DNA from 2 places in the Pedobacter humicola genome. Region 2 is predicted to be linked to the other one. Evidence: riboswitches for the same ligand, from Rfam matches in the RefSeq annotation. Region 2 holds a riboswitch; the other holds the start of a gene.
The links. Region 2 has a riboswitch for cobalamin ahead of metE (5-methyltetrahydropteroyltriglutamate--homocysteine S-methyltransferase). Riboswitches for the same ligand answer to the same signal wherever they lie in the genome.
Positions count from the first base shown of each region.

Region 1: linked by a shared signal. The riboswitch ahead of AC04Q1_RS02435 (TonB-dependent receptor plug domain-containing protein) and the one ahead of metE (5-methyltetrahydropteroyltriglutamate--homocysteine S-methyltransferase) in region 2 are both predicted to bind cobalamin.

Region 1 is NZ_JBWJIG010000001.1:578,272-584,561, reverse strand. It holds gene AC04Q1_RS02450 (chloride channel protein) at 1-252, shown strand, start outside; gene AC04Q1_RS02445 (sigma-54-dependent transcriptional regulator) at 406-1,809, opposite strand; gene AC04Q1_RS02440 (serine hydrolase) at 1,915-3,162, opposite strand; cobalamin riboswitch at 3,383-3,576, shown strand; gene AC04Q1_RS02435 (TonB-dependent receptor plug domain-containing protein) at 3,675-5,540, shown strand; gene AC04Q1_RS02430 (DUF6580 family putative transport protein) at 5,581-6,171, shown strand.
Region 2 is NZ_JBWJIG010000016.1:20,009-26,298, reverse strand. It holds gene AC04Q1_RS21225 (DUF5074 domain-containing protein) at 1-1,074, shown strand, start outside; gene AC04Q1_RS21220 (hypothetical protein) at 1,166-1,360, opposite strand; gene AC04Q1_RS21215 (6-pyruvoyl trahydropterin synthase family protein) at 1,444-1,863, opposite strand; gene metE (5-methyltetrahydropteroyltriglutamate--homocysteine S-methyltransferase) at 1,948-4,263, opposite strand; cobalamin riboswitch at 4,442-4,604, opposite strand; gene AC04Q1_RS21205 (Lrp/AsnC family transcriptional regulator) at 4,777-5,238, shown strand; gene AC04Q1_RS21200 (SDR family oxidoreductase) at 5,257-6,045, shown strand; gene AC04Q1_RS21195 (hypothetical protein) at 6,072-6,290, opposite strand, start outside.

The DNA of each region.
Region 1 (6,290 bases), on a different contig from region 2:
GAGCTGTTTAACGAAATGATGAACAATCCTGATAAGGGTACATTACTTGCCGCCCAATTGGTTCAGCCTGCACCAAATGTGATCACTGAAAATGATGACCTGAAAATGGTTCTGGAGAAAATGGAACGGGATAATGTTTGGATTTTACCAGTATTAACTGCACAAAACCAATATTTGGGTTTTGTTTCGAAAACAGCGATTTTTAATAAATACAGAGCATTGCTGATGAGGCAGAATGATTATATGGGCTAACCAAATTTCCTAAAGGAACTTTAAATTCCTGTGCCGATATCAGTTGCATCAAAATATTATAAAAAAAGCTGAAATGATTAAGATAAATCTGCTCATTTCAACTTTAATTTATAAAAAAAGTACATTTGGCTACCACCCTTTCAGATGCTGGGGTTACTCCGCTCTTTTCAAGCCAAATTTTTCAATTTTACTGTATAAATGGCTCCTTTGAATATCAATTTCATCTGCTGTTTTTGATACGTTCCAATTGTTTTTCTCCAATTTGAATTTGATAAACTCGCGCTCTGCGTGATCTTTATAATCCTGGAAGTTATTAAACGAATCAAAAGAAGAGGCTAAGGCCGAACCTCCGGCACCGGCAATCTGCGCACTGGTTGCGGCACCAATATTAGTTCCTCCTCCCGGATTGGCAAAAGCACGCACATCATTTTCGGTAATTACCCTATCACTTAATATGATCAGGCGTTCAATCATGTTGTGCAGTTCACGTACGTTACCGGTCCATGGTAAAGCTTTTAAAGCCGCCATACCCGTTTCATTTATTTTTTTTACGGGCATTCCATAATCACTACAGATGCTCTCCAAAAAGTTCTGTGCAATAACCGGAATATCATCTGTACGTTCTGTTAAATGCGGAACATGGATATTAATTACGTTTAAGCGGTGGTATAAATCCATACGGAAATTGCCATCTTCGATTTCTTTCAATAAATCTTTATTGGTTGCGGCTAAAACACGGACATTCACTTCAATTTCTTTTTCTCCGCCTACACGCGAAATTTTATGCTCCTGTAAAGCACGCAAAACCTTTGCCTGGGCAGAAAGGCTCATATCACCGATCTCATCCAGGAATAAAGTTCCGCCGTTGGCCAGTTCAAATTTACCGATACGCTGCTTAACAGCTGAGGTAAATGAACCTTTCTCGTGACCAAACAGTTCACTCTCAATCAGTTCAGAAGGAATAGCGGCACAGTTCACCTCAATTAAAGGACTATCAGCACGATTTGACTTTTCGTGTAACCAACGGGCTACAAGCTCCTTACCACTACCATTTGCCCCGGTAATTAATACACGGGCTTCGGTAGGGGCAACACGCTCTATCGTTTCTTTAATTTTAGAAATGCTTTCCGATTCACCTAAAATCTCACGGGTTTTACTTGCTTTGCGCTTTAAAACCTTGGTTTCGGTAACCAGATTTCCACGGTCTAAACCATTACGAACAGTAATTAATAAACGGTTTAAATCAGGTGGTTTCGAAATAAAATCGAAAGCGCCTTTTTTACTCGCTTCAATGGCCGTTTCAACTGTTCCATGACCAGATATCATAATAAAAGGAAGATCAGGCTTGATGAGCTGTGCCTGTTCGAGCACTTCCATACCGTCCATCTTGTTCATCTTGATATCGCAAAGCACCAGATCGAAATTTCCTTTTTTGATCATTTCGAGGCCATCGATACCATTATCGATATCTTCAACATCGTAATTCTCATACTCCAGAATTTCACGTAAGGTACTCCTTATCGCACGTTCATCGTCAATTATTAATAATTTAGCCATTAGAGATGTATTCTTTTATTTCTGATGCGAATATATTATTTTTTAATTAATGTATAGTTTTTTATACAATTTATTGGCTATAAACCCTAAAAGGGGAAAAAGGTTTTAATTTCTATAGTCCATTTTAAACTTACTTAAGTCTGGTTTCGCTTTTTTGGCTCTTTTTAATTCAAGATCGTGAATGGTTCTGCCCAGGTTTTTCATAAAGGGAAAACAAACCGTATCGTACTCATATTTATTATCGTTGAAGATGCCATCTTCATTGCTCTGTACCACAGCTGTGAGAAAATATTCGATTCTATTTTTAAAATCAACGAAATAAGAATTGTCGATAATGTAGCCATAACTGTCGCCATATTTATTAAAGATCCTGATATTTGGATCGGGCATTACCTGTTCTCTTCCATAATACAGCATTTTGGCATAGGTAGCCCAAAATTCTTTAGGATCGTATTTCGGGAAATCACTTTCTGTTGGGTATTTACTCATATAAGTATAAATCAACTTATAATCTTCCGGACTAAGGTTAAACCTTTCTTTTGCTGGAAAAGCTTCAGGGAAAATCAGTTTTCGCATCAGTTGTTGTTGGTCGTTAATGGCGAAGGCATTTTTCCCTGCCAGGCTGAAAGGCTTATTAACCAGTTTATCGGTACTATCCATATATCCCGTGCCCATTACCAGATTGCTTAATTTGAGCTCGTAGTCTTTTGGATCGTATTGAGCAACCTGATTATACACCAATTGTTCGCCATTATAAAATTTGATGGGATTGCTATGTTTAGCCGGTTCACCGGCATCACCAATGGCCAGGCGGTTTAAAATCCTGCTATTGTTTAATCCGTTTGTCTTTAGTTTTTCGTTAATCTCGGCACGGCCTATAAATTCAAACAAACGGTTAAAAGCGTCGTTATCGCTGGTGAGCAAAATCTTTTTTACATAATGTTCAATAGATGGCAAGCCGTTTTTAGCGCTGCTATCCTTTAAAACCTTGGTTTGGCCTTTATAAGCGCTATCCGTAATCATCGTACTTTTAGCTGTCAATCCAGTACTTTTCAATCGGTTTACTTTCTCTAAGGCAAAGATTACTGCAGCGAGTTTGACTGTACTGGCCGGATAAAAATATTGATGGGGATCTAAATTGTAACTAAATGTTTTAAAGGTTGGCTTATTCTTCGCATCGCGGTTAACCTGCGTGTAAAGAATCTGGATCTGGTTTTTATCCGGATGGTTGAGTACCGCGGAAAAAAGTTCTGGTTTGGCTTCCATCAATCTCTTCAGAAAAACAGTATCCGTTTTTTGTGCCATAGTGCCTAAGCTTAATATAGAAAACGCAAGGGTTGCAATCCTTCTCATGGTTTAAATTTTGATTCCTAATTTAGCTTTTTCTATTAAAACCATCATTTTCCATCATGCATTTTACATGGTTTTCATCAAGCAATTATATAAAAAGCACAAGCGATAAAATGGAATGCACAGGCAATAATACAGAATGCGGGTCTGATCGATTAACGGTGTCAAAAAGCAGATTAGTATATGTCAAAGAATGCAGCCAAAATTAAAGTCCTTTTTTTATTACATTTGCACTGCTTTTGGTTTCCGGCTTTACAACCGGGATTAAAAGGGAATACAGTGTAAATCTGTAACTGTCCCGCAGCTGTAAGCTCTATAACGTTTTTCAATCCATAAGTCACTGTCCGATTCACTACGGGGCGGGAAGACAGAAAACCGGGAGTAAGTCAGAAGACCTGCCTTTAGCATTTAATTTCATAGCTTTCGGGGATTGAAGCTAGGATTGAGATATTAACGTTGTTCGTATTTTCATTTCCTTTTCTCATCTGTTGGCTGTGGGCAAAACTCACAATCAAATGAACAAAAAAAGAATGCTAACTGTAGCCGGTTTAGGCCTTGCGCAGTTAATGATTGGCCAGGTGGCTGATGCGCAAACTCCAGACAGTTTGCAGCTTAAAGATGTTGTTATTTCTGCAACAAAAAACGATCAGAAACAATCGCAAACGGGTAAAGTGGTTACCATTATCAGCCGTGAGGTATTGGAACGCAGTAATGGCAAATCATTACCTGATTTACTTACCGAACAGGCTGGTATTGTAATCAGTGGCGGCAATAGCAATCAGGGCAAGGATAAAAGTATATTTACCAGGGGAGCGCTTGGTGGCTACACCCTGGTTCTTATTGATGGTATTGTACAGAATGATCCTGCAAGTGTTAGTGGAACATTCGATTTACGCTTATTCTCCATCGATCAAATCGATCATATCGAAATCTTGAAAGGCGGTCAGTCTACCATTTACGGATCTGATGCTGTTGCGGGTGTAATCAATATTGTAACTAAAAAGGGTGGTAATAAAGGAAATACCATTTATGGGGTGGCCAGTGCCGGAAGTTTCGAAACTTATAAAGGAACGATTGGTTTAAATGGTGGTGTGGAAGGTTTTTCTTACAACATTAACTATACCCATCTTAAAACCGATGGAATTTCTGAAGCCGCGGTACCATTCGGAAGCACTGCCATTTTTGATAAAGACGGATTTAAAACTGATGGTTTAAACGCCAATTTCGGGATCAGACTGGACAAACATTTTTCCGTTAATCCATTCTTGCGTTATTTCTATGGCGATTATAAAATAGATGAAGATGCATTTACTGATGGTTTACCCACTAACAAGTCTATTTTGAAACAATTTAGCGCGGGTTTTAACTCCGAATATAAATTCAATACGGGTAAAATAACGCTAAATTATAGTCACGAAAGCAATTCGAACGATGTAAATTCGAGTTATGGAGGTTTTGAAAGTAAATTCTTAAACTTCGGAAAGCTTAATGTGGTTGATTTGTTCTACAATCAGAAACTGGGCAGTAAGCTAGACTTACTTGTTGGTATAGACAATAGAAAAATGAAGTTGATTACTGATGCCAAAAACCCTACCACCAATATCTTCGCCGCTTATGGCTCATTGTTTTTACACAATTTAAGTGTTTTTAACCTTGAGGTAGGCGGACGTTATAACAAACATGATCAATATGGCGAAAACTATACTTACTCTGTTACCCCGAGTATTAACATCATTAAAGAAGTAAAACTTTTTGGAACGGTATCTACTGCTTTCAAAATTCCAACTCTGAACATGTTATTTGGCCAGTATGGTGCAAACCTGGACCTGAAACCGGAAAAATCTCAAAATTATGAAGCAGGTGTAAACTTTAGTTTTGCTGATGATCAGTTTAGTTTACGCCTTGCGGGTTACAAACGTGATTTAACTGATGCAATTGTGTATACCACAGGTTACTTTAATGAAGGAAATCAAAAATATAAGGGTTTTGAAGTTGAGCCAGCAGCAAAATTTAGTGTTTTTAACGTAAATGGTTATTATGCCTATGTTGAAGGAAATACAGGAACAACGGATTATTTAATCCGCAGACCAAAGCATACGTTTGGTATTAATGCGGGTGCCCAGGCAACGAACAACTTATATGTTAGCGCCAACTTCCGTTATTTTGGCAAGCGTTTCGATACCAATTTTATATCGTATTTAAACGAGGAGATGCCATCGTACTACCTGTTTAATGCATATGCCGAATATGCATTGGCTAAAAAACGTGTGAAAGTATTTTTTGATGCAAAAAATATCCTGAACAAAAAATATAGTGAAATAATTGGTTATAATACACCTGGTTTCAACTTTAATGCAGGTGTAAGTTTTAATATCCATTAATAAAATTTAACTTTGCTGTATAAATATTAACCAAAATAAAATGTCTCATTTAAAATTTAATCCACGCACATTAATTTTATTGTTGATGATATTGGCCATAACGGCTTTCCGTTTGCTGGTAACATTTAACTCAGATGAATTAAAGTTTGCCAATTTCTCATCAATAGGAGCGGTAGCTTTATTTGGAGGTGCATATTTTAAAGATCATGTTAAAGCCTTCGCTTTCCCATTATTGAGTTTGTTTTTAAGTGACTTCATTTTGTCGGCCACTATTTTTAGTAAATACAGCAGTGGTTTTCTTTACGAAGGCTGGTACTGGACTTATATCGCATTTGCTTTAATGGTTTTGGCAGGCAGATTATTACTTAAAAAAGTAAACGTAGTAAACTTATTGGCATCAACATTAACTATTGTTGTCATCCATTGGGTGGTAAGCGATATTGGGGTATGGTTTCAAAATCCGGCATATACACAGGATTTGGCCGGTTTTTGGGCATGTTTAGTAAAAGCAATTCCCTTCGAAATCAGATTCTTAGAAGGAACAGTTATTTATGGCGCTCTGCTTTTTGGTGCTTTTGAAGTTTTGAAAGCAAAATACCCGGTTTTAAAACTGCAAACGCAAGAGTTATAAGGATCCTTTGATGGTGAGTAGCTCACCACTTATATCAAAAATACTACAGAAATCCTCTTTTGATTAAATTCAAAAGGGGATTTTTTTTACCTTAGAACATCAATTCCATTTTACCTATT
Region 2 (6,290 bases):
ATCGGGGCATTGGTTTTAACCACTGGCTTATACGCTTGTAAAAAAGACCCTGTAAAGAACCTGGAGACAGACCCTGTGGCAGGCAAGTACGCTGACGGATTCTTTCTGATTGGCGAAGGTTCTTACGCACAGAACTCAGGTACCATCAGCTTTTACCGTTATGGAGGAGATACCCTGGCCATCAGGGCTTATGAAAAAGAAAATCCTGGAAAAATATTATCAAATGCTGCAAAGACGAGCACCCTTCAGTTTGCTTCGGTAATGAACGGAAGCATTTATTTAATGTGTAAAGCAAATGGCCCGATTGTAAAAGTAAATGAATATACCCTTAAAGAAGAGGCGCGGTATGCACAGGAAGCCAGCAACTGGAGAAGTATGATCCAGGTGGACGGAAGCAGGGGACTGGTAAGTGCAAATGACGGTGTATATCAGATTGACCTGAATACCTTAGCGGTGCAAAATAAACTGACGAGTGTAGGTGCTTTAAATACAAGTGAGATGTGGAAAAAAGACGGTTATATTTATTTACTGCAGAGCAATGGTGCAAAAATTGTATCAGCAAGCAATTATTCACTGGTGAAAAGTTTTTCGAACGTAAACCGTGGTTTTGCGCAAACACCAAATGGCAAAGTTTGGACCTCAACCGGTAATCGGTTAATTGCCATCGATAACAATCTGGATACAACGGGTGTTGCCCTAAAAGTACCGGTTGGGATTTTTCTTTTCGAGGAGCCTACCCGCATTACCGCATCCACAAAAGAAAATGCTGTTTTTTATCATTCAGGCAAAGCCATTTATAAATATGTAGATGGTAATGCGGCATCATTGTCGGAGCCCTTTATCACCATTGCTGAAAGCCCTTTCATGGTTTACGGCGCCATCCGCTATGATAAGAATAAGGATTATATCGTGGTAAACGGAATCCAGGGTTACGGTGCGGCTTCTACGGTAAACTACCTGATGATTTATAATGCATCAACTGGTGTTTTGGTTAAAAAAATCAAATACGGTGGCGATGGCGTTACCGCTGACTTTTCAAAGATTTTCTTTAATGATCTAGCCGTATTTCATTAGGATGGTTTTAAAATTACATCTTATTTAGTATCAAAAGGCCTCCATTGAGTGATTTCAATTGGAGGCCTTCCATTTAGAATAAGAAATGTGATTAACGCGGTAAGCAGCAAGGGCAACAGAAGCCAGAGTAATCGTCATCATCGTCATCATCGGATAGTGAAAATTTTTCTGACAAATACACTGTGTTTCCAAGGGATGTTTGATCGGATTGTTCTTCCTTACCGATGTTGCCAGCGTTATCGATACTGTTCGAAGTAGGTGTAATATTGATTTGATCGTTTATCATCTGGATAAAAAGGTGAGCATACTATTTATAATGCTTTTTTAAGCTGAAGCCCAGCTAGCTACATATTCGTGAGGACGTATTAACTACATTTCCCCAAAATACTCGGCTGCATTATTTTCGGTTTCGTAAAGTTTAACCGAATGAAGCAGCACGCCATCATTTTCCTCTACCGGGGCTTTTAACTGATTAAAAATCCCGGCACAAAGAATTTCTGTGGTCGCCATTTTGCCCTGCATAAAAGCCACATCGAGGTTTAAGTTCTGATGGTCAAGTTTTTCAATTACATATTCGTTGATGATCACTTTCAGGTCTTTAAGATCCATCAGATACCCCATCTCATAATTGATGCGTCCTTTAACTGTAACCAGGAGCGTATAATTGTGGCCATGCCAGTTTGGATTGGCACACTTACCAAATACTTTGAAATTTTCTTCCCGTGTCCATTCTTCGCGGTACATGCGGTGTGCCGCATTAAACCGTTCTTTTCGTGTGCGGTATATCAGCATTAAACGATCATCCGCCTTTCTGTTTTTTTATTTGCATTCTTGTAACAAGGCACCATGTGTTATCCATGGTGCCTTTTGTATTTAAATTACGCTTTCCGCGCGCGCTATGCTGATCTGCTCGCGGGCCTTTTTGGCTGCGGCAACCAGGTTGATCAATGCGGCCTTGGTTTCCGGCCATTTACGGGTTTTTAAACCACAGTCGGGATTTACCCAAAGGTTACGTGCAGGAAGGAGATTTGCTGCCTTTGCCAATAATAAAGTCATCTCTTCCGTACTCGGTACCCTTGGCGAGTGGATATCGTATACCCCGGGGCCGATCTCATTCGGATATTCAAAATTGGCAAATGCTTCCAGCAGTTCCATTTGTGAACGGGAGGTTTCAATGGTGATCACGTCGGCATCCATGGCTGCGATATGTTCAATGATATTATTGAACTCGCTATAACACATGTGTGTATGGATCTGGGTTTTATCCTGTACACCACTGGCTGTAATCCTAAACGCATTAACCGCCCAATCGAGGTAATGTGGGTGCTTGGCTTTTCTTAAAGGCAGCCCTTCGCGGATAGCCGCTTCATCAATTTGTACGATACCGATGCCCGCTTTTTCCAGGGCCAGTACTTCATCGCGGATGGCGAAGGCAATCTGATTGGTGGTGATATCACGTCCCTGGTCATCACGTACAAAAGACCATTGTAAAATCGTTACCGGACCGGTTAACATCCCCTTCATTGGCTTGTCGGTCTGTGCGGCAGCAAAAGTGCTCCAGCGTACGGTCATGTCTTTCGGGCGGCTTACGTCGCCATAAATCACGGGTGGTTTTACGCAACGGCTTCCGTAACTCTGTACCCAACCGTTTTTGGTAAATAGAAAACCGTCTAACTGCTCGCCGAAATATTCGACCATGTCGTTACGTTCAAACTCGCCGTGCACCAGTACATCCAGGCCAATTTCTTCCTGCCAGCGGATCGCTTCTATGGTTGCCCGTTCAATGGCCTGTTCATATTGTTCCAGACTCAAGTCGCCTTTTTTGAATTTGGCACGCAACTGACGGATATCGTCCGTTTGCGGGAACGAACCTATGGTTGTTGTTGGGAATGCAGGGAGGTTAAACCGTTCGTGGTGTAAAAGCTGACGTACAGGGAAAGGACTTTGACGGCTTGCATCTGCTTCGGTGATCGCCGCAATACGGTCTTTTACCGCTTGTTTGTGTACTTTTTGCGAAGTACGTCTGCTTTCAATGGCTGTTTTATTGGCTTCCAGTAAAACAGTATTTCCTTCAACAATCTGGCGGATTTCGTTCACCTCGTTTAATTTCTGTTTGGCAAAGGCCATCCAGTTTTTGACCTCGGGATCAATTGCCGTTTCCAGCTCCAGATCGATCGGGCTGTGCAGCAAGGAACAGGACGGCGCCAGGATCACCCTGTCAGCACCCAGCTTCGCTACCGCTTTGTTGATCAGGGCCAACGATTTTTCATAATCGTTTTTCCATACATTCCGGCCGTCTACCACTCCTAATGATAGCTGCAGGTGATCTGGAACCAGTGCAAGTACTTCGTCCATCTGTTCAGGAGCGCGTACCAGATCAACATGTAATGCATGGACAGGCAGGTTTACCGCTAGTTCAGTATTATCAAGCAAAGCGTCGAAATACGTTGCCACCAGGATTTTGACACCGCTCACACGGTTGGCAATAGCACGGTAAGCATAGTCGAAAGCTTCTTTTTCTTTTTTCGAAAGATCAAGCACTAAACAGGGTTCATCCAGTTGTACCCATTGGGCACCCTGTTGTTTCAAACGGTTAATGATCTCGATATACACGGGAACCAATCTTTTGATCAGGTCGATACGCTCAAAACCCTGTTCTTTCTCCTTGCCCAAAAGCAGGTAACTAACAGGTCCTACCAGAACCGGTTTGGCTTTTTCGCCAAGCAGTTGTTTTGCATTGTTATATTCTGCGAAAATGTTTTCATAAAAGATTTTGAATTCCTGGTTGGCACTAAATTCAGGAACGATAAAATGGTAATTGGTATCCAGCCATTTGGTCATTTCCATGGCGGTAATGTCCAGGCCATCCTTTTGGTAGCCGCGTGCCATGGCAAAATAAAGGTCGAGCTCGTTGTTGGATTTGATCTGCGAAAGCACCGCCGAATAACGTTGCGGGATAACGCCCAGCAAAAAACTGGTATCCAATACCTGGTCATAATAGCTAAAGTCGTTACAGGGGATGAGGTCTATGCCCGAATCAAGCTGGATTTGCCAGTTCTGTTCTTTGAGGATACGGGCCACCTTATTGAGTTCAGTAAGTTCGATTTTACCTGCCCAATATTGTTCGCAGGCTTTTTTCAATTGTCTTTGGCTTCCAATGCGAGGGTAGCCGAGGTTTTGGGTTAACATATTTTTCAAATTTTAAATGGTGAATCATCATTACAAAATTGCTTTATGCTTCGGGGAATACCTTTGGGGAAAAAGACTGAGGGAGAAGAATGCAAGCCATGCGCTTAGGGCACAGAAAAGCCTATAGGTTTGTACCTATATATGCATCCAGCTGACTTCAGGCTTTTTTCGCGAAAGCATCGTCAAAACGGAACAGGCAGGTATCCTGGCTTGTAACGGTTTCTATCTTCCTTCCTGGGATAAAAACCTTGATCGTTACTTACAGTTGCGCGACAGCCCGTGATTTGCACACGGTTCCCTATTCATTTACCTTAAGTAAAACCTCTTCCGGTGATCTGAAATATAAAGAAACTTGGTTTTGCAATCAGTTATAAATTCTGGACAAATTTAATTAATCGGTTTTTAAACCTATTATGATGTGATTAATAAGGTATATTGTCTGTTATTTTAGTTTGAATTGGTTTATTGTTCTTTTAAGTGCTTAAATTTGTAGCTATAAAAGGATATTATTCTATGGAGGCCCTCGACGAGACCGATTTATTGCTTTTGAAAATACTGGCAAACAATTCCAGTTTTACCACCAAGGAACTTGCTTCACAGGTGAACTTATCACCTTCTCCCGTTTTTGAACGGGTAAAAAGACTGGAGAACAATGGTTATATCAAAAAATATATCGCCGTTCTGGATGCCGAAAAATTCCATCAGGGTTTTATTGTGTTCTGTAACATCAAACTCAAGCAGCACGATAGAACAATCGGCCATCACTTCGTTAAAGATATCCTGGACATCGATGAGGTGGTAGAATGTTATAATGTTTCGGGAGATTATGATTTTATTTTAAAGGTGTATGCAAAGGATATGAAACATTATCAAGACTTTGTTTTCAATAAACTCGGTTCGGTAGAGAGCATCGGCAGTACACACAGCACTTTTGTGATGGCAGAAATTAAACATTCGAATAATATCAGTCTATAAGTAACAAACTAAATAGATATGAAAATAGACCTAACCGCTAAAAATGCCCTGGTAGGGGGCAGTACCCAAGGCCTTGGCTTTGCTACAGCACAAATACTTGCCGGATGTGGGGCAAATGTTATACTGATGGCCCGAAATGAGGAGAAGCTCAAAGCGGCTTTATCGAAATTGCCAGTGGTGGCCTCAGGTCAAAAACACCGTTACCTTACAGCAGATTTCTCAGATTTTGCATCTTATCAGGAGATTATCAAAAGCTTTTTTGCCCATAACGAAATCGATATACTGGTAAACAATACCAATGGACCAAAAGCGATAGGCGCTGTGGATGCGGGTTTGGATGCCTACGAAAGTGCCTTTGATCTGCTTTTTAAAACCGTTGTGCAAACCACCATGCTTGCCATCCCCAAAATGATTAAAAAGAAGAGTGGAAGGATCATCAATATTGCTTCAACCTCTGTTGTGGAACCTATCCATAACTTAGTACTTTCTAATGCTATACGCAGTGCTACGGCAGCCTGGGCAAAAACGCTGGCCATCGAAGTAGGACAATATAATATCACCGTTAATAATATCCTTACCGGAAATTTTGATACAGCGCGCATAGCGCAATTAATTTCCGCGCAGGCAACCGCATCCGGTGTTTCCAGTGAACAGATCAGCGCGGAAAGATCAGATATAATCCCGATGAAAAGATTCGGAAAGCCAGAGGAATTCGGTCATTTGGTTGCTTTTCTGGCCTCTGATTTTGCTGCATACATCACCGGAACGGATATTCCGATTGATGGAGGGTTGCTTAAATCGCATTAAATGTTAACTCGATCAATATATAATCACTACCTCTCTTTTTCATCCTTCACCTTCCACTTATTAGACGAAATATAGAAACAGTTAGGTACTGTGGTGGTTTCCCCTTCAACACCAGCTGCATACTGTTTACTAAATATGATTGAAATCTTATAAGTTGTACTGGAGTCCACGATGGTGAACCAATAGAATCCTTTATTGAAATATTTATTGGCAAGCTTTCCCTTGACGGTAGTAACTGTGGTTCG